3 regions of the Xanthobacter pollutisoli genome follow, and region 3 is predicted to be linked to each of the others. Evidence: predicted binding sites of a transcription regulator. Region 3 holds the regulator's gene; each other region holds the start of a gene.
What was found. The regulator PhoB, encoded in region 3, activates phosphate uptake and scavenging genes when phosphate is short. The targets are predictions, from matches to a motif close to TGTCATNNANCTGTCAT.
Positions count from the first base shown of each region.

Region 1: a site for PhoB is predicted at 6,027-6,043, ahead of ABLE93_RS00630 (RNA degradosome polyphosphate kinase). Genes of this name have one in related genera too.
Region 2: a site for PhoB is predicted at 1,501-1,517, ahead of ABLE93_RS21860 (PstS family phosphate ABC transporter substrate-binding protein). Genes of this name have one in related genera too.

Region 1 covers NZ_JBDZDP010000001.1:128,580-136,491, reverse strand. Annotated here, with positions in the region: gene guaB (IMP dehydrogenase) at 1-817, shown strand, start outside; gene ABLE93_RS00645 (sulfotransferase family protein) at 999-1,796, shown strand; gene ABLE93_RS00640 (hypothetical protein) at 1,829-2,128, opposite strand; gene ppx (exopolyphosphatase) at 2,275-3,786, opposite strand; gene ABLE93_RS00630 (RNA degradosome polyphosphate kinase) at 3,800-5,974, opposite strand; gene ABLE93_RS00625 (HdaA/DnaA family protein) at 6,101-6,802, opposite strand; gene ABLE93_RS00620 (AI-2E family transporter) at 6,806-7,912, opposite strand, start outside.
Region 2 covers NZ_JBDZDP010000017.1:54,369-62,280, forward strand. Annotated here, with positions in the region: gene pstS (phosphate ABC transporter substrate-binding protein PstS) at 20-1,048, opposite strand; gene ABLE93_RS21860 (PstS family phosphate ABC transporter substrate-binding protein) at 1,594-2,595, shown strand; gene pstC (phosphate ABC transporter permease subunit PstC) at 2,701-3,609, shown strand; gene pstA (phosphate ABC transporter permease PstA) at 3,614-4,555, shown strand; gene pstB (phosphate ABC transporter ATP-binding protein PstB) at 4,555-5,394, shown strand; gene ABLE93_RS21880 (substrate-binding domain-containing protein) at 5,479-6,123, opposite strand; gene ABLE93_RS21885 (helix-turn-helix domain-containing protein) at 6,203-6,430, opposite strand; gene ABLE93_RS21890 (sulfite exporter TauE/SafE family protein) at 6,658-7,506, shown strand; gene ABLE93_RS21895 (arsenate reductase (azurin) large subunit) at 7,555-7,912, opposite strand, start outside.
Region 3 covers NZ_JBDZDP010000007.1:34,293-42,204, forward strand. Annotated here, with positions in the region: gene ABLE93_RS15045 (ABC transporter permease) at 1-197, shown strand, start outside; gene ABLE93_RS15050 (RrF2 family transcriptional regulator) at 203-649, opposite strand; gene ABLE93_RS15055 (septation protein A) at 722-1,309, opposite strand; gene ABLE93_RS15060 (biosynthetic peptidoglycan transglycosylase) at 1,413-2,084, opposite strand; gene ABLE93_RS15065 (polyprenyl synthetase family protein) at 2,287-3,213, shown strand; gene ABLE93_RS15070 (flavin monoamine oxidase family protein) at 3,260-4,630, shown strand; gene phoB (phosphate regulon transcriptional regulator PhoB) at 4,725-5,426, opposite strand; gene phoU (phosphate signaling complex protein PhoU) at 5,568-6,296, opposite strand; gene pstB (phosphate ABC transporter ATP-binding protein PstB) at 6,424-7,248, opposite strand; gene pstA (phosphate ABC transporter permease PstA) at 7,300-7,912, opposite strand, start outside.

The DNA.
Region 1 (7,912 bases), on a different contig from region 3:
CAGGGTCGCCGCCGCGACGACCGTGGGCGAGGACGGCTTCGAGCGCACCGAGCGCCTCATCGACGCGGGAGTGGACCTTGTGGTGGTGGACACCGCCCACGGCCATTCCAAGAAGGTGCTGGACCAGGTCAGCCGCATCAAGCGCCTGTCCAACAAGACCCAGATCCTCGCCGGCAACGTCGCCACCGCCGAGGGCACTCGCGCCCTCATCGATGCGGGCGCCGATGCGGTGAAGGTCGGCATCGGCCCCGGCTCAATCTGCACCACCCGCATCGTCGCCGGTGTGGGCGTGCCGCAGCTGACCGCCGTGATGGATGCGGTGGAGGCGGCCTACTCCACGGGAACCCCGGTGGTGGCCGACGGCGGCATCAAATATTCCGGCGACCTCGCCAAGGCGCTGGCTGCGGGCGCGTCCGCCGCCATGGTGGGCTCCCTGCTCGCCGGAACGGACGAGAGCCCGGGCGAGGTCTTCCTCTACCAGGGCCGGTCCTACAAGTCGTACCGCGGCATGGGCTCGGTGGGCGCCATGGCGCGCGGCTCCGCCGACCGCTATTTCCAGGCCGAGGTGCGCGACACGCTGAAGCTCGTGCCGGAAGGCATCGAGGGGCAGGTGGCCTACAAGGGACCGGTCGGCGCCGTGCTCCACCAGCTCGCCGGCGGCCTGCGCGCCGCCATGGGCTATGTGGGCGGGCGCACGCTGGAGGAGTTCCGCGAGCGGGCGCGCTTCGTGCGCATCTCGTCCGCGGGCCTGCGGGAGAGCCACGTGCACGACGTGGTCATCACCCGCGAGAGCCCCAATTACCCCACCAGCGTCTGACGGTTTCCGACGACCGTGCGCGCTGGAATCGCAGCGCGCACGGCTTGTTAACAATCGGTAACAAAACGGGACTTCCCCAAGGAAATACCGTTAAGTAGCTTCGTCTTCGAGGGCGGCACAATGGTAAAGGTCAGGCGCGCTGAGCGCTGCCCCATTGCCGTGCCTTGGAGCCGCCGCTGCCATGTTCGCAATCACGCCCCGTGTCCACTTCGCCGTCGTCGGAGTGCAGAAGGCAGGCACGACAGCGCTTTTTCATTTCCTCTCCCAGCACCCGAAGATCGCCGTTCCTGATGTGAAGGAACTGCACTTCTTCGACGATGAAAGCCGGTGCTGGCGCCGGCCCGACTATCGGGATTATCTGCGCCGCTTTCCCAAGCATCGCGGCCGCATCCTCGGCGAGGCGACGCCCTCGTACATCTGGTGGCCGCAGGCGCTGGAGCGACTCCACGCCTACAATCCCGACGTCAAGGTGATCGCCGTTTTTCGGGACCCGGTCGAGCGCGCCCATGCGCACTGGCGCATGAGTCGCGCCTTGGGCAATGACGACCTGGATTTCTCCACCGCCATCCGCGCCGGCCGTCGCCGCCTTGACGGGATTGCGGCGATGGATGCCCGCCGGCGGTACTTTTCCTACGTGGAGCGCGGCTTCTATGGCGCGCAGGTTGAGCGGCTGCTCGGCATTTTTCCGCGCGAGCAGGTTCTGATGCTGCGCCAGGACGATCTCGCCAACGCGCACCACGCCACCCTCGGTCGGGTTTTCGATTTCCTCGGTGTGGAGCGCGTGCCGGTACAGCCGGGCCGCATTTTCGAAGGCAAGCCCGCGGCACCCGTGAGCGATGCCGATGCGATCTACCTCGCCGAAACCTACGCCGAGGACCTCGCAACCTTCACCCGGCACAGCCGGCTCGACGCCTCGTGCTGGACGGCGGCCGGAGCCATAGCCTCCGCCGGCAACACCGCCGCCGCACTGGCGAATTGATCGCGCCATCGGAACGAGAAGACGCCGCGGCCTCAGCTGCGGCGGTGCTCCTTGGGCGGGGTCACGTCAATCATGCCGGTTTCATCAGGCACGCCGCCATAAGGCGCGCCACCGGTCGGCCGGCCGGTGCGCAGGTCGAAAACCCGAACCGAGAACGGGCTGTTGCGCATGCCGGGCGCCTTGCCGGTAACGAGGGCATAGACCCCGCCGCCGATGACCAAAGCGGTGATGACGATGCCGGCCACCAGAATCAGGCCGCCGACAAGGGTGAAGAGCGCAAGGCCCACGAGACCCGCCACCACGAGGCCGGCGAGGCCGCCAAAAAGGTTCACGAGCTGTTTCATGGCTGAAAGAGTGACGGCAAATTCAGGCGGACTTGCGACGACCACCCCCGCAGGTCAATCAGCGCCTGCTGTGGGCCGCTCGACCGACGCCTAAAGCTGATCTCCATCACAGGCCTCGGCGGACGCGCCCAGGCTCAGTCATAGTGCTCCATCGCCGGCTCGCGACCGACCAGGCGGGCGAGCTGGCGCAGGCGGTTCTGCACCCGCTCGTTGGCGAGCGCCACCAGCGCCCGCGGCACCGCGAGCACGAGCTGGTCGCCGCGCACCGTTAGGGGCATGCGCGGCAGGATCGACGGCATGCCGGCGGACAGGATGTAGGCGACCCGCATGGCCGCCCCGAGAATGCGCGCACGGTCCAGCATGCCCGTGGTCACGAGCTCCAGGATGCGCGTGTCGCTCTCGTCGGCGCCGAGTCCGGCGTGCCGGAAATAGACCGACAGGGCGACATAGGCGCGGCCGGGGTGGTCGATGCCGGCGAACGCCGCATGGGCGATCATGTTGAGGCTCTGCTCGCCCCGATAGTCCGGGTGGGCACGCCAGCCCACATCGGCCAACAGGCACGCCGCCCGGCGCAGGCGCCGTTCGTCCTCGGCCTCTTCCAGCACCGGGGCGGAGGCGAAGAAGCCGTCGGTCCAGGCCACCAGTTCCTCGCCGTGGCGGGGCGCGCGCGAGCGCAGGACGTTCAGCTCGGCCGCGGCCAGCAGGAGCGGGTCACCGCTCTTTTCGGCCTCGGGCAGAAGCGAGTAGAGCAGCCCCTCGCGCACGCCGAGGGCCGAGATCACCACCTCGGACGGACGGCCTTGCCGCACGATGTTCTCGAGCACCAGCGCGCCATAGGCGAGGAGCGGCCGTCGGGCGTCGGAGATTACGTCGATATGGGCGAGCGCCTCCGTGTCGGCGCGGTGCACGATGCGGGTGAAGTCGAGCGCTTCGCGGGCCGGAATGACGTAGCCGTGCATCACGTGCAGCGGGTAGCCCTTGGTGAACATGTGCAGCCGCGCCAGCGCCCGCCAGGTGCCGCCCACCGCGTAGAAGGTGCGCCCGGCGAGCCCGTCCAGCACCGAGGCTTCGGGAATGGTGTCGCGGACGATCTTCTCCGCCTTGCGGGTGGAGCGCGAGGAGCGGTCCTGCAGGGCAAGGCCGCCGAGGGGCAGGGTGACACCGGTCCCGACGCTGGCGCCCTTCACGTCCACCAGTTCGAGGGAGCCGCCGCCGAGGTCGCCGACGATGCCGTCCGGCGCGTGCACGCCGGCTACGATGCCGGCGGCGGCAAGCTCCGCCTCGCGCTTGCCGGTGAGCAGCTCGATGGAGGTTCCGCAGATGGCCTCGCACTCGGCGATGAAGGCCGGGCCGTTCTCCGCGTCGCGCGCTGCGGCGGTGGCGAGGGCGTGCACCTCGCCCACCTCCATGGCGTCGCACAGGGCGCGGAAGCGGCGCAGCGCGGTGAAGGCGCGGTCCACCGCGTCCTGCGCCAGCCGACCGGTGGACAGAACCTCGCGGCCGAGCCCGCACAGTGCCTTCTCGTTGAAGATGGGGGTGAGCGCGCGGCTCAGGCCCTCATAGACCACGAGGCGGACCGAGTTGGACCCGATGTCGATGACTGCGACCGGTGCGCCGTGAATCAGCCGGCCGGGCGCGCGATGCAGCTCCTCGCCCGTCTCAACGGCGGACGAAGAGGCTGCGCGGCGAAGAATCTTTGAGAGACTTTCCACGGCCGGACAAGCTCGGATTGGTCATGAAATATTGATGGGCGTTGAACGGCTCCTCGCCCGGGGCCGGGACTATGCGTTCCGAGGAGCCATCCGGCAACACGCGCCAGCTCTGCTGGTTGTCGATGAGGTTCGCAACCATGATCTGGTCGAGCACCTGCTCGTGCACCGTGGGGTTGGTGATGGGGCACAGGGTTTCGACGCGGCGGTCGAGGTTGCGCGGCATCAAATCGGCGGACGAGATGTAGACGATGGCGCTCGGGCTCGGCAGGCCGTGCCCGCCACCGAAGCAGTAGATACGCGAGTGCTCCAGGAAGCGCCCGACGATGGACTTGACCCGGATGTTCTCCGAAAGGCCGGGGATGCCGGGCCGCAGGCAGCAGATGCCGCGGATGACGCAATCCACCTGCACGCCGGCGTTGCTGGCCTCGTAGAGCGCGTCGATGATCTCGGGGTCCACCAGCGAGTTGCACTTCAGCCAGATGGCGGCGGGCCGGCCGGAACGGGCGAACTCGATCTCGTCGGCGATGTGGCCGAGGAGACGCGGCTTGAGGCCGGTGGGCGACACCGCCATGGCGTCGAGCTCGCCGGGGGTCGCATAGCCGGTGATGAAGTTGAAGATGCGGGCCACGTCCTGGGCGATCACCGGATCGGCGGTGAAGAAGCTGAGGTCGGTGTAGATGCGCGCGGTGATGGGATGGTAGTTGCCGGTGCCCACATGGACGTAGGTGGCGAGCGAGGTCCCCTCCCGCCGCACCGCCATGGACAATTTGCCGTGGGTCTTCAGCTCGATGAAGCCGAACACCACCTGCACGCCGGCGCGTTCCAGGTCGCGTGCCCAGCGGATGTTGGCCTCCTCGTCGAAGCGGGCCTTGAGCTCCACCAGCGCGGTGACCGACTTGCCGGCCTCCGCGGCCTCGGCCAGCGCCTTCACGATGGGGCTGTCGGAGGAGGTGCGGTAGAGGGTCTGCTTGATGGCGACGACGTTGGGATCGCGGGCGGCCTGGCGCAGAAACTGAACCACCACGTCAAAGGATTCATAAGGGTGGTGAACCAGTATGTCCTTCTCGCGAATAGCGAGAAAGCAGTCTCCGCCGTGGTCGCGGATGCGTTCGGGAAATCGCGCGTTGTAGGACTGAAACTTGAGGTCCGGCCGGTCCACCGAGACCAGCTGCGAGAATTCGTTGAGGGCCAGCACGCCGCCGACCACGAAGATCTCGTCGTCGTTCACGCCCAGCTCGCGGGCGACGAAGTTGCGCAGTTCGTCCGGCATGGCGGCGTCCGCCTCCATGCGGATCACCTCCCCATAGCGGCGCTGCTTCAGCGCGGTCTCGAACAGGCGGACGAGGTCTTCCGCCTCCTCCTCGATTTCCAGATCGCTGTCGCGGATCACCCGGAACACGCCTTGGCCCTTCACCGCATAGCCGGGGAAGAGGCGGGAGATGAACAGGCCGATCATCTGCTCGAGCGTGATGAACCGCAGGGCGCCCGTGCCGAGGTCGGGCAGGCGGATGAAGCGTTCCACCTTGGCTGGGATGCGGATGAGCGCGTTCATCCCTCGGCCGTCCGACTGGCGCACCAGCTGGAGCGCGAGGGAGAAGCCCAGGTTGGGGATGAAGGGGAAGGGGTGCGCCGGGTCGATGGCGAGCGGGGTCAGGACCGGGAAGACGTAGTTGAGGAAGTGCCGCTCCAGCAGCGCCAGGTCGTCGCCGGAGGCGTCCGCCCCGTCCACCAGGACGATGCCCACGCCGGCAAGGTCGCGCCTCAGCTCCAGCCACCGGGCCTGCTGGTCGGAAATGAGCTGGGCCGCGGTGGTAAGGATGGTGGCAAGCTGTTCGCTGGGGGTCAGTCCGTCGGGGCTCGGCGTCTGCACGCCCTCGCGGATCTGCTCTTTCAGGCCGGCGACTCGGACCATGAAGAATTCGTCGAGGTTGTTGGCCGAGATGGAGAGGAAGCGCAGTTGCTCCAGCAGCGGGTGGTTGCGGTTCTCCGCCTCTTCCAGCACGCGCCGGTTGAAGTGCAGCCAGGAAATCTCGCGATTGATGAAGCGCTGCGGCGACTGCGCCAGAGCCTCCGCCACCCCGGCGACGCTGTCGTCCTCGGCCAGAGCTGCAGCCTCATTCATACCCATGATGCTCGGTCCCCCGCGCTTTTCGGCCGGACCATGGCCGCGTTAGATGACTACTCTATGACGCACGTCTGGGACGCAGGCGGGCGTTGTTTTTCAGCGCAGCGGGCATTGTCCGGACGCTCAATCTTCCTCGTCCTGGCTTGCCAGAGCCGGCTGTTCCTTGAGCACCTGCGCCGCCAGCGACCGCGTCACCGGTCGCCTTGCCGCCAAGGCCGCCTGGTCGAGGGCGTCGACCACGCGCTTGGCACCGGCCACCGAGCGCTGCATGCGCAGAAGCAGATATTGCACCGTTGGCTCGTCCACGGCGAGCTGCCGGTCGGCGAACAGCTTCACCAGCACGGCCGCAAGCAAGGCATCCCCAGCCGGGTCGATCTCGAACACCGGGACCGCCCGCAGGCGGGACGCGAGGTCCGCGGTGGCGAGGGCGAAGCCGGAGGGGGCGGTGCGTGCAGTCATCAGCAGATAGGCCTGCTGTTCGCGGGCGAGGTTCAGCAGGTGGAAGAGGGCGGCCTCGCTGAAGGTGCCGGCCGCAAGGTCCTCCAGCACCAGCGCGCCGGTGGAGAGCGCCTCCGGCACCCCCTCGCGCTCCAGCGCGCGGGCAGGGAGGGTGCGGGCACCGGAGCGCTCGGCGAAAATGGCGGCGAGGTGGCTCTTGCCCGCGCCCTCGGGGCCGACGAGGCAGACCACCCGGGCCGGCCAGTCAGGGAAGGCGTCGATGAGGGCGAGGGCGGCGGCGTTGCCGGGGGCTGCGAGGAAGTCCTCGCGGCGCAGCGCCGGCTGGTTCGGCAGATCGAGCGGCAGCTGGCGCGGGGGAGCGGCCATGGGTCAGCGGCTCTCCGGCGGTGACACTGTGTCGTCCGGCGGCCCCTGGTAGAGCGAGGACTGGAGATAGCGGGCAATGGCGAACCGCACCAGCACGCCCGCGACCGCCGTCAGCGGCACAGCCAGCAGCAGACCGACGAAGCCGAACAGATAGCCGAAAGCGAACAGGGCGAACATCAGCCACACCGGATGGACGCCGATGCTGTCGCCCACCAGCTTGGGCGACAGCACGTAGCCCTCGATGGTCTGGCCGGCGACGAAGATGGCGAGGACCGTTCCGATCATGCCCCAGTCCGGGAAGAACTGAACGATGGCGACGCCCATGGCCAGCACGAAGCCGGTCAGCGAGCCCACGTAGGGGATGAAGGTGATGACCCCGGAGACGATGCCGATAAGCAGGCCGAAATTAAGCCCCGCCATGGTGAGCGCCACGGCATAAAAGGTGCCCAGCAGCAGGCACACCATGGCCTGGCCGCGCACGAAGCCGGCGACGGCGGCGTCCATCGCCCGGGCAAGGCCGCGCACCACCGGCCGGTGCGGCACCGGCACCAGACTGTCCACGAAGGCGACCATGCTGTTCCAGTCGCACAGGATGTAGAAGACCACCACCGGCGTCACGACCAGCAGGGCGAACAGAGAGATCAGCGCCTGCCCGCCGGACCAGACCGACGACAGGAGGCCGAGGACGTGGCTGACGCCCTGGGTCATGAGGTCCGAAATGGAGCGCTGCATGTCCGGCAGTCGATCGCCGACGATCCCGCTCAGCCATTCCCGGTTTTCCTCCGTGAGGAGGCCCTGCAGGCGGGTGACGTAGGACGGCAGGCGCTGGATGAACTCGAACAGCTGGGACGACAGGATCGGCAAGGCGAGCAGGAAGAACAGCATCACCAGCAAAAGCATGATGCCGACCACCACCAGCGCCGACAGGGTGCGGGCGACGCCCAGGCGCTCGAGCCGCGCGACCACCGGATTGAGGAAGTAGGCGAGCACGATGCCGGCGACGAAGGGCAGAAGGATGCCGCCCAGCAGCCAGAGCACGACCGCTGTCAGCAGCAGCGCGCCCACCCAGAAGCGCGCCTGAATGCGCACGGTCGCGCCCTCGCTTTCGGA
Region 2 (7,912 bases), on a different contig from region 3:
ACGCGTCAGCCCAAGTGCCTCAGGCGCCGCCCTTGAAGGTCCTGGCCCAATAGTCCTTGACCTGCTGGACCAGAGCCGGCGGCAAGGGAACATAGCCGAGCTCGGACGCAAATTTCTCGCCCTCGCCCAGGGCGAAACGCCAGAACTCGAAGGCGGCTTGGCTGTTCGCCGGCACCTTCGGCTCGCGGTACATGAGAGCGAAGGTGGTCGCCGCAATAGGATAGGCATCCTCGGCGGGGGAATCGGTGATGACGACGAAAAAGTCCTTGGCGCCGGCCCAATCGAAGCTCAGCGCCGCCGCCTGGAACGCCGCCGCGCTGGGTGCGATGAACTTGCCAGCACGGTTCTGGACGAGGCCATAGGCCAGCTTCACCTGCACCACATAGGTGTATTCGACATAGCCGATGGCATTCGGGACCCGCTTGACCTCGGTCGAGACCCCTTCGTTACCGCGCGCGCCATACCCCACCGGCCAGGCGACTGCGCTGCCTTCGCCGACCTGCTGCTTCCACTCCGGGCTCGCCTTGGCAAGGTAGGACACCCAGTTGAACGTGGTTCCAGATCCATCGGAACGGTGCACCACCACGATCTTCGCGTTGGGCAGCTTGACGTCGGGATTGAGGGCCCTGATGGCGGGATCGGACCAGGTCGTGACCTTGCCGAGATAGATGTCAGCGAGAAGGGCGCCGGTGAAGCGGAGCTGGCCGGGCCCCACGCCGTCCACGTTGAACACCGGAACGACGCCACCGAACACGATGGGGAACTGGCCGAGGCCATATTTCTCCAGTTCTTCCGGCTTCAGCGGCTTGTCGGACGCGCCGAAATCCACCACCCCGTCCTTAATACGGTTGACGCCGGCCGACGAACCCACCGACTGGTATCCTACGATGTGGCCTGTGCGCTCACGAAACGCCTCCGCCCATTTCCAGATGATCGGATAGGCGAAGGTGGAGCCGGCACCCCGCACCTCCGCGGCGCGCGCCGGAGGCGCGAACATCGACAGGGCCGCGAGCGTCGCCGCAGCTGTCCAGACAAGAATGCGATTCACGGCTGGCCTCCCTTGGGTCCTAGCGACATATCGCTGGAAACAGATAGCTCCATACGAGTCATTATGTCGATAGGAGTGGACAGATCGCTATATGGCCTTCATGTCACTCTTGTGACGCCATTTACGTCGCGCCAATCGCAGCGATAGTATAAATTATCGATATGTCGATACAAATGGAAATGATGTAATGTAGAGACGGAATGCTCGCGAGGTTGAGAGGCAAATTTGTTCGGGAGGAGAAATGAATAATAGGCGCTTCATATGGACTTTATATAAGTAATATACGTCAATCGAAGTCGGATAGCCTCTCAAAAATTGCAATCAACCATGGACAATTGCCACGATGTCCATATGATTTACATGAAATAAAGCCAACCATAGCCTAGAACTACGTTGCGTCATATTCGATAAAATCTCTGTTGATTCAGGAATATCGCTCGATATACACAAATTGTCATGAATTTGTTACATAACATGCTTAGAGCCCGTGAGGCTAGGTGAGCATCAGAAGCCCTAGCGGCACTGTCCAGGGAGACGGCATCCTCATGAAGATCATCACTCTCGCGAGCGCCCTCGCGCTGCTCGCTACCGGCGCGGCCTTCAACGGCGCCGCTGCCCAGGCACTGGTCAAGGTCGACGGGTCGTCCACGGTATTCCCCGTGACCGAAGCCATGGCGGAGGAATTCCAGAAGGCGAACAAGGATATCAAGGTGACGGTCGGCATCTCCGGTACCGGCGGCGGCTTCAAGAAGTTCTGCCGCGGAGAGATCGACATCTCTGACGCCTCGCGCCCCATCACCTCCGCCGAGCAGAAGGCCTGCAAGGAAGCCGGCATCGAGTATATCGAATTGCCGGTCGCCCTTGATGCGCTCACGGTCATCGTCCACCCGTCCAACACCTGGGCGAGCGAGATGACGGTTGCGGATCTGAAGAAGATCTGGGAGCCCGAGGCCCAGGGCAAGATCACCAACTGGAAGCAGGTCCGCGACAGCTACCCGGATCGGCCGCTGGTGCTCTACGGCGCGGGCGTCGACTCAGGCACTTACGACTATTTCACCGCCGCCATCGTCGGCAAGGAGCATTCCAGCCGCGGCGACTTCACCGCATCGGAGGATGACAACGTGCTGGTCCAGGGCGTGGCGGGCGATCCCAACGCCCTCGGCTTTTTCGGCCTTGCTTACTATGAAGAGAACACCGGCAAGCTGAAGGCGGTGAAGATCAAGGTCGATGACGCCGCGCCCGCCGTGGAGCCGTCGGTCGAGAACGCCCGCACCGGCAAGTACCAGCCTCTGTCGCGGCCGATCTTCATCTACGTGAACAAGAAGGCGGCCGAAACCCGTCCGGAGGTGGCGAAGTTCGTTGAGTTCTACCAGGACCCGAAGCACGCGGTCGAGCTGGTCAAGGAAGTCGGCTATGTGCCGCTGCCCGAGGCCGCCCTGAAGGTGTTCCAGGAGCGCTTCAAGAAGCGTGAGATCGGCACCGGCTTCACCGGGTCCAAGGTCGGCGTCTCCGTCGAGGATCTCGTCAAGGAAAAGCTCGTCTACTGACAGGTGATCTTGAGGGACCTGAGGGAGGTGCTCCGGCGCCTCCCTCCATTCAGGTGAGGGTTGGACGTGGTCGCACCGGTGTCTCCAGACTCAAGAACAGGCCGGTTGCGCCTGACGGTTTCTCCGGTCTTCCTGGCGCGACGCCGGGTGGTGGACCGCATCATGCGCGTTGTCCTGTTTCTCAGTGCCGCACTCTCTGTCCTGGTCACGGCGGGCATCGTCTACGTCCTCCTGTCCGAAAGCCTGAAATTCTTCGCACAGGTGTCGATCATCTCCTTCCTGACCGACACACAATGGACGCCGGTGTTTCAGGACAAGCACTTCGGCATCATGACTCTGGTATCCGGTACTTTGGTGAGTTCGCTCATCGCCCTGCTCGTCGCGATTCCAGCCGGTACCGTGCTCGCAATCTATCTGTCGGAGTTCGCGCGGCCACAGGTGCGCGAGACCATCAAGCCGTTTCTGGAGCTTATCGCAGGCGTGCCCACTGTGGCATTCGGCTATTTCGCTCTTTTGTTCCTCACGCCCATCTTCCAGATCTTCATTCCCGGGCTGGCGGGCTTCAACCTGCTCGTGCCGGGCATCGTCATGGGCATCATGATCCTGCCCTACATCGTTTCCGTGAGCGAGGACGCCATGCGCGCGGTCCCTGCGGAACTGAGGGAGGGGGCCTATGCGCTGGGCTTCACGCGGCTCCAGACGGCGACGCGGGTGGTGATCCCCGGCGCCTTCTCCGGGGTGACGGCGGCCTACATCCTCGGCATGTCGCGGGCGGTTGGCGAGACCATGGTGGTGGCCATTGCTGCGGGCCAGCAGGCGAAGCTCGCCCTGAACCCTCTGGAGGGCGCAGCCACGATCACCTCCTATATCGTCCAGATCAGCCTCGGCGACGTGCCACATGGCTCCATCGCTTATCTCACCATCTTCGCGGCGGGCATGACGCTGTTCCTCATGACTTTCGCCTTCAACATTCTCGCCTTCTGGCTCCGCCAGAAATACCGTGAAGTCTATTGAGGGGATGGCCGTGAAGCCGCTCGCCGCTCAACCCTCCCGCCGCCTCTCCGACGCGGAAATCGTCGCTCGGGCGCATCGGTCCGACCGCAATTTCGCGATCCTGGGCCTCAGCGTGCTCGTCATTTCCATGATCGTTCTGCTGTCGCTCATCGTGGACTTCATGGTGGACGGGCTTGGCCGCATTGATCTTGATTTCCTGACGAGCTTCCCCTCCCGACGCGCTTCGGAGGCCGGCATTCTGTCCGCCTGGGTCGGCACCACGCTGGTGATGCTGGTGACGACGGCGCTGGCGGTGCCGCTCGGCGTCGCAGCAGGCCTCTATCTTGAGGAATATGCGCCGCGGAACTGGATCACCCATCTCATCGAAATCAATGTGACCAATCTCGCGGGCGTGCCCTCCATCATCTATGGGCTGCTCGCCCTCGGCCTGTTCGTGCAGAGCTTCGCCATGGGCCAGACGATTCTAGTTGCGGGCATCACGCTGGCGCTTCTCATCCTGCCCATCATCATAGTCGCCACACGCGAGGCGGTGCGCTCCATCCCGCTCGAGATCCGCGAGGGCGCCTATGCGCTTGGCGCCGACAAATGGCAGACGGTGAGCGGCTACATCCTGCCCACCGCGCGTCCCGGCATCCTCACGGGTGCCATCGTCGGTATGTCACGGGCCATCGGCGAGACCGCGCCCATCATCACCATCGGCGCGCTCACCTTCATCGCCTTCCTGCCGCCTTCACCGGTCCAGGACACCTTTCCGTTCATCAATTTCAACTGGCTCAACTCGCCGTTCACGGTGATGCCGATCCAGATGTTCAACTGGGTTTCACGTCCCCAGGCGGCGTTCCACGTGAACGCAGCAGCAACCGGTCTCATTCTGCTGCTTATGACGCTGCTGATGAATGCGATCGCCATCTGGCTGCGCTACAAGATCCGCCGGAGCATGCGCTGATGCTGCAGCCCGGCCTTTCGGAGAACGAGATGACCGCCGTGACCCCAGCATTGGACGCCGTGGCCAGCAAGGAGCCCGCCCCCCTGCGCGCTTCTGTTCGCAACCTCAATTTCTTCTACGGCGACAACCAGGCGCTCAAGGGGGTGGAGCTTCCGATCGTCGAGGGTAAGGTCACCGCCCTCATTGGGCCGTCGGGATGTGGAAAGTCCACGCTCCTGCGCTGCTTCAACCGCATGCATGACCTATATCCGGGCAACCGGTATCAGGGCGAGATCATCCTCTATCCGGAGGGGATCAACATCGTGGCGCCGGAAGTAGATCCAATGCTCGCGCGTTTGCGCATCGGCATGGTGTTCCAGAAGCCCAACCCGTTTCCGAAATCGGTCTATGAGAATGTGGCATCCGGCCTCCACATCCGGGGCATCCGGAATCGCTCCGAAGTGGATGGGCGCGTGGAAGCCGCGCTACGCCAAGCCGCCCTATGGGACGAGGTGAAGGACCGCCTCCAGGAATCCGCCTATGGATTGTCGGGCGGCCAGCAGCAGCGCCTGTGCATCGCCCGCACCCTCGCCCCAGATCCGGAGCTCATCCTGCTCGACGAACCCACTTCGGCCCTCGACCCCATCGCCACGGCGAAGATCGAGGAACTGATGGACGAGTTGCGGGGCGCCTACACCATCGTGATCGTCACCCACAACATGCAGCAGGCGGCGCGCATCTCGGATTTCACCGCCTTCATGCATCTCGGCCACATGGTGGAATACGACGTGGCCAGCCTGATCTTCACCAACCCAACCGAGGAGCGCACGCGCTCCTATATCACCGGCCGGTTCGGCTGAGGCGTTCGGCTCGGTGGGAGGCGGCGGGAAGTTCGCTCGTGGACTTGGCATTCGGGCGCTTCAGCGACGGCAGTAGATTCGGCCTCACGTCTCAGCCACGATCTTCCCGATGTCGGTGATGTCATATCCGCCGATGCTCTTGAACTCGTTCTGGAACCGCTCCGAGCGCAGGATCTTGAGCATCGTCGCGACCTCCGGTGTGTCGAGATGCTCTTTACGGACCACAAGGTCGTAGCGTTCCCTCTTCAGTGGGACGAAGTCCACATTATCTACTTGGCGGGCGACCTTTTCCATCCCCACCGCCACGTCGGCGTCGCCACGGCCCACTGCGCTCGCCACGGCGAGATGGGATTGGTTCTCGCTATCGTAGCCCTTAATCCGGCTGGCGTAGAGATCGAGGAGCTTCAGGTTCTCGTCGAGCAGCACCCGCGATCCCGCCCCCTTCTCGCGGTTGATCATGGTGATGTCGTCGCGGGCGAAGTCCTGCCATGTTCGGATGGCCTTCGGGTTGCCTTTGGCGACGTAGAGGCCCTGCATGCGGTAGGTGACGTTGACCACCGCGCAGCGCACGCCAGGCAGTAAGGCACGGACATAGGGCACGTTGTAGTCGTCGCCGGCGCTGTCCCACAGATGTGCGCTCGCGACGGAGACCTTGCCGTAATAGAGCGAGACGAGGCTGTCGTAGCTGCCGATATAGGCCCTGAGCGCCATGACGCCGTGCATGCGCATGAAGTTGGACAGGATGTCGAGGATGAGGTCCTGGCCGCAGATGATGAAGCCGTCCCCGGCCCGACGCTCCGCCTTCAGGTCAAAATACCGGTTCTCGTCGAATGCCGGGCGGCCTGCCAGCTCGGGCGCGCGCGGCCCTGCCGGAGCGCTCGATATAGTCGCGCACGTTCGCCTCGGTGAAGCGGATCTTACGGCCGACCTTGTAGAAGCCGATCCCGCCTGCCTTGATCAGAGCATAAATGCCGCTCCGGCTGACGTGCAGCCGCTCGGCCACATCTTCGACAGTCAGGGCGTTAGGCGTATCCATGGAATGTCCGGCATCTCAATTCATCTAATTTCATATCATTTGGCATATAGCTCGGCCTTCGGCCAGCCGTCCTGACCATTCTATCTTTACAAAACAACATCTATTCGCCACGCTCGGCTCATTAAACCAGCAATATACCCGTCAAATCGTTTGTTTTCGTATCAATTCATATCATTTCATACCATGATGGCGGCTCCGTCCGAACGATCATGGCCGGAGGCTCATCCATGTCCCAGCAGTCCATTCCACTGTCGTCCGAGCGTGCCAACACACGGGACGAGCGGGGGTCCAACCCTGGCCCCCCGCCGGTGCCGGCCTTCGCCGGGGGCGCCCTCATCGGCATGCTCGGCGGTCTCATCGGGCTTGGTGGCGCAGAGTTCCGCCTGCCGCTGCTGATCGGCCCATTCCGCTTCCGGGCGCTCGAAGCGGTCATCCTCAACAAGGCCATGAGCCTGGTCGTCGTCGCTAGCGCGCTGCCGTTCAGGGCGGCGACGGTGCCCTTCAGCGCGATCGCGACCAACTGGCCGATCATCCTCAACCTGTTGGCGGGTAGCCTCGTTGGCGCCTGGTTCGGCGCCGGCTGGGCCACCCGGCTCAGCTCCCGCACCCTCTACCGGGTCTTGGCAGTCCTGCTGGTGCTGATCGCCGTCGCCCTCCTGTTCGGACACGGATCGACCGCAGCGTCCGCGCTGCTTTCGGGACCCTGGCTGATCGTGGCCGGCGTCATTGCGGGATTCGCCATTGGCGTGGTCGCCTCGCTGATGGGCGTGGCCGGCGGTGAGCTGCTGATTCCGACGCTGGTGCTTCTCTTCGGCGCGGACATCAAGCTCGCCGGCAGCCTGTCGCTGGCGGTGAGCCTGCCCACCATGATCGTCGGCTTCACCCGCTACAGCCGCGACAACGCCTTCGCCACCGTCGCGCAGAACAAGGTGTTCGTGGCCGTGATGGCGGTGGGCTCCATCGTGGGCGCCTTCATCGGCGGGCACCTCCTTGGGCTTGTGCCCGAGCAGGTCTTGCTTCCCATCCTGGCGCTGATCCTCGTCGTGTCATCGGTGAAAGTGTGGCGCCACGGATGAGGGTGCGGTCTCGGCCGGCGCCAGAACGCCGGCCGATGGTGCCCGCCGTCAGGCCGGATACTCCTTCGACTTGAAGGTCAGGTGCCGCACGCCTTCCGGCGCGTCGGCGATCTTGCGGATGTTGCCCCACGTCTGCTTGTAGTTGGGGATGATGTCCTCGTTGACCCCCGCGGACACCACATTGCCCTGCACGCCGGTCGGGAAGCCGAACAGCATGAAAGTCTCCTTCCGCTTCGCCGTGGGGGTGGGATAGGCCATGGCCTGGGTGGAGCCGTTCTCGTTGTAGACCTCCACGAGATCGCCGCTCTTGAGGCCAAGCTCGCCCATGTCCTGCGGGTTCATCTCGATGAAGGGATAGGGCCAGCGATCCATGACCAGCTCATTCTCCACGTCAAGATAGGCGCTC
Region 3 (7,912 bases):
GCATGCCGTCCTGGCTGCAGACCACCATGCAGGTGTCGCCCTCCACGCAGTTCGTCGCCTTCGCCCAGGCCATCCTGTATCGCGGAGCGGGGATCGAGACGGTGTGGCCGCGCTTTGCCGCCACGTTCGGCATGGGGGCGCTGTTCTTCGGCGTGGCGCTGGCGCGCTTCCGCACCTTCCTCGCCGCCCAGCAATAAGGCGGTCAGATGTAATCGACGAAGGAGGCCAGCTGCTCCTGCGACAGGTCGCGCATCTGCGCCAGCGTGTAGGTGTCGAGCACGGTGCCGATGGCATCGCGCACCCGCACCATCAGCAGGCGGACCTCGCAGGTGGCGATGTCGCAATCCTCGCACGGCTCGTAGGCGTTGCGGCTGGCGCAGGGGAAGGGCGCGAGGGGGCCGTCCAGCGCCCGGATCATCTCGCCCACCACGATGTCCTCGGGGGACTTGGCCAGCCGGTAGCCGCCGAGCTTGCCCTTCTTGGACGAGAGGAAGCCGGCGTTGCGCAACTCGCCGAGGATCACGTCGAGGAATTTCTTCGGGATGTTGTTGGCCTCGGCGATGTCGGCGACCTGCGTCGAGCCGCCGGGCGGCAGCCGGGCGAGGTGGACCGCCGCCTTAAGACCGTACTTTCCTTTTTTCGTCAGCATTCTGCGCCCTCTCGCGGGCTTATGGGGAGCCGGCGGGCCGGCGTCAACCGGGGAAAGGCGGGCGTCGCCGCGTCAGCCGGCGCCGGGCTCGTCCTTCAGCTCGAAGCGGGCCATGAGCGGGGCCTGCGCCATGGCGAAGGCGAAGGTGAGCGGGAGGTAGCCGAAGGTCTTGAAGGCGACCCAGGTGTCGGTGGAGACCGAGCGCCACACCAGTTCGTTCAGCACCGCCATGGCCAGGAAGAACAGGCCCCAGCGGATGGTCAGCCGGCGCCAGCCCTCGTCGGTGAGCTTCACCATGCCGTCGAACACGTAGGGCAGCAGCGGCTTCTTCAGATAGAGCCCGCCCAGCAGCAGCACGCCGAAGAGGGCGTTCACCATGGTGGGCTTCAGCTTGATGAAATGCTCGTCCTGCAACCACAGGGTGAGACCGCCGAACACCATCACCACCACCGCCGACACCAGCGGCATCACCGCCACGCGGCGGGCGAGGATCCACATGGCGGCCAGAGCGGCGAGGGTCGCCACCATGAACACGCCGGTCGCCACATAGATGCCGCCATAGCCGTTGGCGGCGAAGAACAGGACCAGCGGGCCGAGCTCCAGGCCAATCTTCAGCCATGGGCTCATCTTGCGGGGGGCGACGGCTGCGGATCGGGTCATGGGAGGGCCGGCAGGAGGAAAATACCGCCGCCTCGGGCCGAGGAGCGGCCGGGCGGCGCGACATTTCCCATGTGGCGCTTGTTGTTGGAACAATCAAGCCTGCTCACGGCGCAAGGCCGAGGCAGGCGGTGAGCTCCGGCCCCTCCCGCGGGACCCGGGCCTGAAGGCGCGACGCGAGGCGCTGGACCCCGCCCGAGGGGTTGCGCGCGTCGCGCCGGTGGGGATTGGGCAGCATCACGGCGAGGAGGGCCGCCTGCCGCGCGTCCACCTGGGAGGCCGGGATGCCGAAGGCGCGCTGCGCCCCCGCCTCGACGCCGAACTCGCCGTCCGGCCCCCATTCGGCGATGTTGAGATAGATCTCGATGAGCCGCCGCTTGCTCACGACAAGGTCGAGCCAGACGGCGAGCGGGATCTCGATGGCCTTGCGGATCAGCTCGCGGCCCGGCCACAGGAAGAGGTTCTTGGCGATCTGCATGGGGATGGTCGAGGCGCCGCGGGTGTCCTCCAGCTCGTCCGCCTTGTCGAGGGCGGCACGCAGTTCGTCGAGATCCACGCCCCAGTGCTGGCAGAAGCTCGCGTCCTCGGAGGCGATGACGGTGCGCACCAGCGCCGGCGACATGCGCTCGATGGGGGTCCAGATGCGTTCCACCCGCTCGCCGGTGATCCAGCGGCCGATCATGAGGGTCGAGACCGGATTGATCACGTTGTAGAGCAGCGAGAGCACCAGCGGCAAAGCGATGATGGCCCCGATCACGCGCAGCACCAGACGGACCATCCCTTGCCCTCCCCCGACGCGGCCGACCCCGCGCCCGTCCCGCGGCTGCCTTCGGCAACCCATCATGCCCCGACCGGCCACCGCCGCGACCCCGCGCGGCGCGCGCTTGACCTGCGCGCCGCATTGGGGCACCCGGTGGCCCCCGTCAACGGTGCGCCCGGCCCGGGCGTTCCCGCACCGCTATCATCGACGCAGGCCCAAGGTGACATTTTCCCTGAAGGATCGTCTCGACGCCGCCGCCGACGCCACGCAGGCCCGCCTCGAAGCCGCCCTCGCCGACGCGCCGACGGCAGGCGAGCGGCTGCGGCCCGACCGCCTCATGGGCGCCATCCGCCACGGCGCTTTGGGCGGCGGCAAGCGCCTGCGCCCCTTTCTCGTCATCGAGAGCGCCGCCTTGTTCGGCCTGCCGCCGGCCGCCGCCGTCACCGCCGCCGCCGCGGTGGAATGCGTGCATTGCTATTCGCTGGTGCATGACGACCTGCCGGCCATGGACAATGACGACCTGCGCCGCGGCCGCCCGACCGTCCACAAGGCCTATGACGAGGCCACCGCCATCCTCGCCGGCGACGCGCTGCTGACCCTCGCCTTCGACCTCCTCGCCGGCACCGATGCCCATCCCGACGCCGCGGTGCGCATCGCCCTCGTGCGCGCACTCGCACGCGCCTCCGGCATGGGCGGGATGGTGGGGGGCCAGATGCTGGACCTCGCCGCCGAGGGCCGCTTCTCCGGCGGCGCGCCCCTCGCCCTGGAGGAGGACGCCATCCGCGACCTGCAGGCCATGAAGACCGGCGCCCTGCTCGCCGTCTCGGTGGAGGCCGGTGCCATCCTCGGCGGGGCCGACGCCCCGGCGCGGACGGCGCTCGCCGCCTACGGGCGGGCGCTGGGCGCCGCCTTCCAGATCGCCGACGACCTGCTGGACGTGGAGGGCACCACCGAGGAGGTGGGCAAGAGCGTGCGCAAGGACGAGGCAGCCGGCAAGGCGACGCTGGTCTCCCGCCTCGGCCTCGACGGCGCCCGCGCCGTGCTGGACCGGCTGGTCGCCGAGGCGGGCGAGGCCCTCGCGCCGTTCGGCGAAAAGGGCGCCGTGCTGGCCGAGGCGGCGCGCTTCGTCGCGGCGCGGCGCAGCTGAGGCGACGGCCTCGCCCGTCCGTGCGCGCCATGCTAGCGTTCCGCCCGTGACCGATCCCGACCGCTCTTCCCTCACGCGCCGCGCCCTCATCGCCCGCGGCGTCGCGATCGCCGCGGCGCCCCTCGCCGGCATGACGCTGGCGACATCCCGCGCGCTCGGCCAGCCGCAGAACGAGGCGGACGTGGTCATCATCGGCGCCGGGGCCGCGGGCATCTCCGCCGCGCGGCGCATCGCCGAGGCGGGCCGCAGCTATATCCTGCTGGAAGCCTCCAACCACGTGGGCGGCCGCACCGTCACCGACACCGCCCAGTTCGGCGTGCCGTTCGATCTCGGCGCGCCGCGCCTGAACATGCCGGCGGCACGCCCCATGGCCGCCTACGGGCGGGCCGAGGGGCTCGACATCTACCGCGCGCCCGACGGCGGCCGGCTCTATCAGGACGGCCGCGAGGCGGGCGATGCCGACTATGAGGACTTCATCGCCACGGTGCGGCGCGGGGAGCGGGCCATCGTGGCGGCGGGCGACGCCGGGCGCGACATGCCCGCCGCCCGTGCCCTGCCCGACCTCGGCGCCTACGGCGCCAGCGCGCGCTTCGTGCTCGGCCCCTTCGCCTGCGCCAAGGAGCTGGACCAGATCTCCACCGTCGACGTCTCGCGTGCCGACGAGCGCGAGGGCGAGGACATCTGCCGGCAGGGCGTGGGCACCCTCGTCTCGCAGCTGGCGCGGCCGCTGACCGTGCGGCTGGAGACCCCGGCCCGGGCGGTGGAGCTCGGCCCGCGTCTCGTCTCGGTGCAGACAAGCCGGGGCACGGTGCTCGGGCGCACCGTCATCATCGCCGTGCCGCCGAGCCTCATGGCGTCGGGCAAGCTGCGCATCCAGCCCGGCCTGCCGCAACGCCAGCGCACGGCGGTGGAGAAGATCACCCTCGGCGCCTTCGACCACATCGGCTTCCGCCTGCCGCGCAATCCCGCCGGGCTCGGCGTGGACGAGCTGATCTATTTCCGCGCCGAGGGGCCGCGCGCCTATGCCCTGCGGGCCCGTATCGGCGGCAGCGACCTCTACAGCCTGGAGGTGGGCGGGGACGTGGCCACCGGCCTCGCCGACAGCCCGCCCGATGCCGCCGCAGCCTTCGTCAAGGCGGCGCTCACGCGCGAGTTCGGCGCCGACACGGCGGCCCGACTTGGCAAGGTGTTCGCCACCCGCTGGAGCAAGGAGCCGTGGGCGCTGGGTGCCTTCTCCTGCGCCCTCCCCGGCTTCGGTAACATGCGCCGCGCCTTCACCGAGACGGTTGCCGGCCGCCTCGTGTTCGCCGGCGAGCACGCCCATGAGACCCTGTGGGGCACGGTGGGCGGCGCCTGGCTCTCGGGCGAGCGGGCGGCCAAGCAGGTTCTGGGACTGATCGGGGTGCGCTCCGGTTGAGGGGGCGGGCGTCTGCGCCCCGACGGAGCACCTGGCGACCCGCGCCACCCTCGCAAGCCGCACGCGCGGGCCGTAGCAGCCCGACGGCCCGCCCTCAATGGGCGCGGGCGAACATCTCGTTGAAGGAATAGCCTGCGCCACGCACGGTGCGGATGGGGTCGGACTGGCGGCCGCGGTTGATGGCCTTGCGCAAGCGGCCCACGTGCACGTCCACGGTGCGCTCGTCGATATAGACGTCCTGGCCCCACACCCCGTCCAGCAGCTGCTCGCGGGAGAAGACGCGGCCGGGAGACTGCATCAGGAATTCCAGCAGGCGGAACTCGGTGGGGCCGAGATGCACCTCGCGGCCGGCGCGGTGCACCCGGTGGGTCTCCCGGTCGAGCTCGATGTCGCCGGCGCGCAAAAGCGTCGCCACGTGCTCGGGCTTGGCCCGGCGCAGCAAGGCGCGCACCCGGGCGAGCAGCTCCGGCACCGAGAAGGGCTTCACCACATAGTCGTCCGCCCCGGTGGCGAGGCCGCGCACCCGCTCGGTCTCCTCGCCGCGCGCGGTGAGCATGATGACGGGCAGGCGCTCGGTTTCGGGCCGGGTGCGCAGGCGCCGGCACAATTCGATGCCGGAGAGGCCGGGCAGCATCCAGTCGAGGATCACGAGATCCGGCACGCTCTCGCGCAGCCGCGTCTCGGCCTCGTCGCCGCGGCCGACGCTCTCCACGCCGTAGCCTTCCGACTCCAGATTGTAACGGAGCAGGAGGGTCAGAGGCTCCTCATCCTCGACGATCAGAATACGCGCCGGCACTGTCATTCATCCGTTCGTTAGACCGGGGCGGCCGGCTGCTGGGCAACCCGCGCCACGCGTCCTCTTGGCAAAATGAGAGGGCGGGCGATCGGACCGAACCCGATCCGGCCGCTCGCGCTCCGTCATGCGCCCGTCCGGGCCTCAGCCCTGGACGGTGCGGCCCGGGAAGGGCAGCGTGGTCTCGCTCGAGGCGTCGGCCTTCGGGCGGGTCTCGGGCAGGTTCTGGCCCGTGACCATGTAGAAGACGATCTCGGCGATGTTGGTCGCGTGGTCGCCGATGCGCTCGATGTTCTTGGCGCAGAACAACAGGTGCGTGCACACCGAGATGTTGCGCGGATCCTCCATCATATAGGTCAGGAGCTCGCGGAACAGGGAGGTGTACATGGTGTCGATGGCGCCGTCGCGGCCCCACACTTCGACCGCCTTGGCTTCGTTGCGGGCGGCGTAGGCGTCGAGCACCTCCTTCAGCTGCTCCAGCACCAGGTCGGAGATGTGCTCCACCCCGCGCACCAGCTTCTGCGGATGATACTCGCCCTCGATGGCGATCACGCGCTTGCCCACGTTCTTGGCGAGGTCGCCGATGCGCTCCAGGTCGTTGGCGACCCGGATGGCGGCGACGATCTCGCGCAGGTCGTTGGCCACCGGCTGGCGCTTGGCGATCACCAGGATGGCGCGGTCCTCGATCTCCCGCTGGGCCTGGTCGACGGTGGCGTCGAGCAGCACGACCTTCTGGGCGATGGCGCCGTCGCGGCGGATCAGCGAGGTGACGGCGTCGGCCACGAGGCGCTCGGCCTGGCCGCCCATCTCCACCACCTTGCGGCCGATTTCCTTCAGCTCGACGTCGAAAGAGGCAACGGTATGCTCCGGCATGGGATCGGTCCTTCCTTGGAGCCCGCCAGCCGGCCCGGGCCAACAGGCCGGCCGGCGGAGGCGTTCGCTCCCTTGGGGTTGAGGGAAGATGCGCCGGCCGGGCGAGCCCGCCGGCGCCTTTCCCGCGTCAGCCGAAGCGGCCGGTGATGTAGTCGCGCGTCTTGATTTCCTTCGGGTTGGTGAAGATCACGTCCGAAGGCGCCACCTCGATCAGCTCGCCCAGGTAGAAGAAGGCGGTGATGTCGGCGCAGCGCGCGGCCTGCTGCATGTTATGGGTCACGATGACGATGGTGAATTCCTGCTTCAGCTCGTCGATCAGGTCCTCGATCTTCGAGGTGGAGATGGGATCGAGGGCCGAGGTAGGCTCGTCCAGCAGGATCACCTCCGGCCGCACCGCGATGGTGCGGGCGATGCACAGGCGCTGCTGCTGGCCGCCGGACATGCCGAGCGCCGAGGTGTGCAGGCGGTCCTTGGTCTCGTCCCAGATGGCGGCCTTGCGCAGGCACCATTCCACCCGCTCGTCCATCTGCGCCTTGTTCAGCCGCTCGTGCAGCTTCACGCCGAACGCGATGTTGTCATAGATCGTCATGGGGAAGGGCGTCGGCTTCTGGAACACCATGCCGATGCGGGTGCGCACGATGGTGGGGTCGAGCTCCTTGCCCACGATGTTCACGCCGTCGAACAGCACCGCGCCCTCGGCCCGCTGGCCGGGGTAGAGGTCGTACATGCGGTTGAACACGCGCAGCAGGGTGGACTTGCCGCAGCCCGACGGGCCGATCATGGCGGTCACGCGCTTCTCGGGAACCTCGAAGTTGATGTTCCGGAGCGCGTGGTTGCTGCCGTAGTAGAACTGCAGGCTCTCCACCTTGATCTTGGCGGGCGCCGGCGGGGCGTCGGGCCGCGCGGCGACGGAGGAGGAGATGTTGAAGGTGGGATCGACGGCTGAAGTCATCTGGTCGGCCTCGCTTCGGAGGAAGGCGGAATGGGTGTGGCGCGGCGGAGCCTAGTGGCCCCGCGCGAGGAACAGGCGGGACGCCACGTTGAGCACGAGCACGCCCACGGTGATGAGGAGCGCGCCGGCCCAGGCGAGGGAGACCCAGTCGTCGAAGGGGCTGCCGGCGAACTGATAGATGGCGATGGGCAGGCTGGCCATGGGCCGCGACAGGTCGGTGGACAGCGCATTGTTGCCCAGCGAGGTGAACAGCAGCGGCGCGGTCTCGCCGGCGGCGCGGGCGATGGCGAGCAGGATGCCGGTGACGATGCCGGCGCGGGCCGCGCGCCAGGTGATGAACATCACCACCTTCCACTGCGGCGCGCCAAGGGCGAAGGCCGCCTCGCGCAGGCCCACCGGCACGAGGTTCAGCATGTCCTCGGTGGTGCGCACCACCACCGGGATCACCAGGATGGCGAGGGCGATGGCGCCGGCCCAGCCGGAGAAGCCGCCGAACGGCACCACCAGCAGCGTGTAGATGAACAGGCCGACGAGGATCGACGGCGCCGACAGGAGGATGTCGTTCACGAAGCGGGCGGCGGCGCCGATCTTCGTGCCCTTGCCGTTCTCGGCGAGGAAGGTGCCGCAGAAGATGCCGATGGGGCCGCCGATGGCCATGGCGATG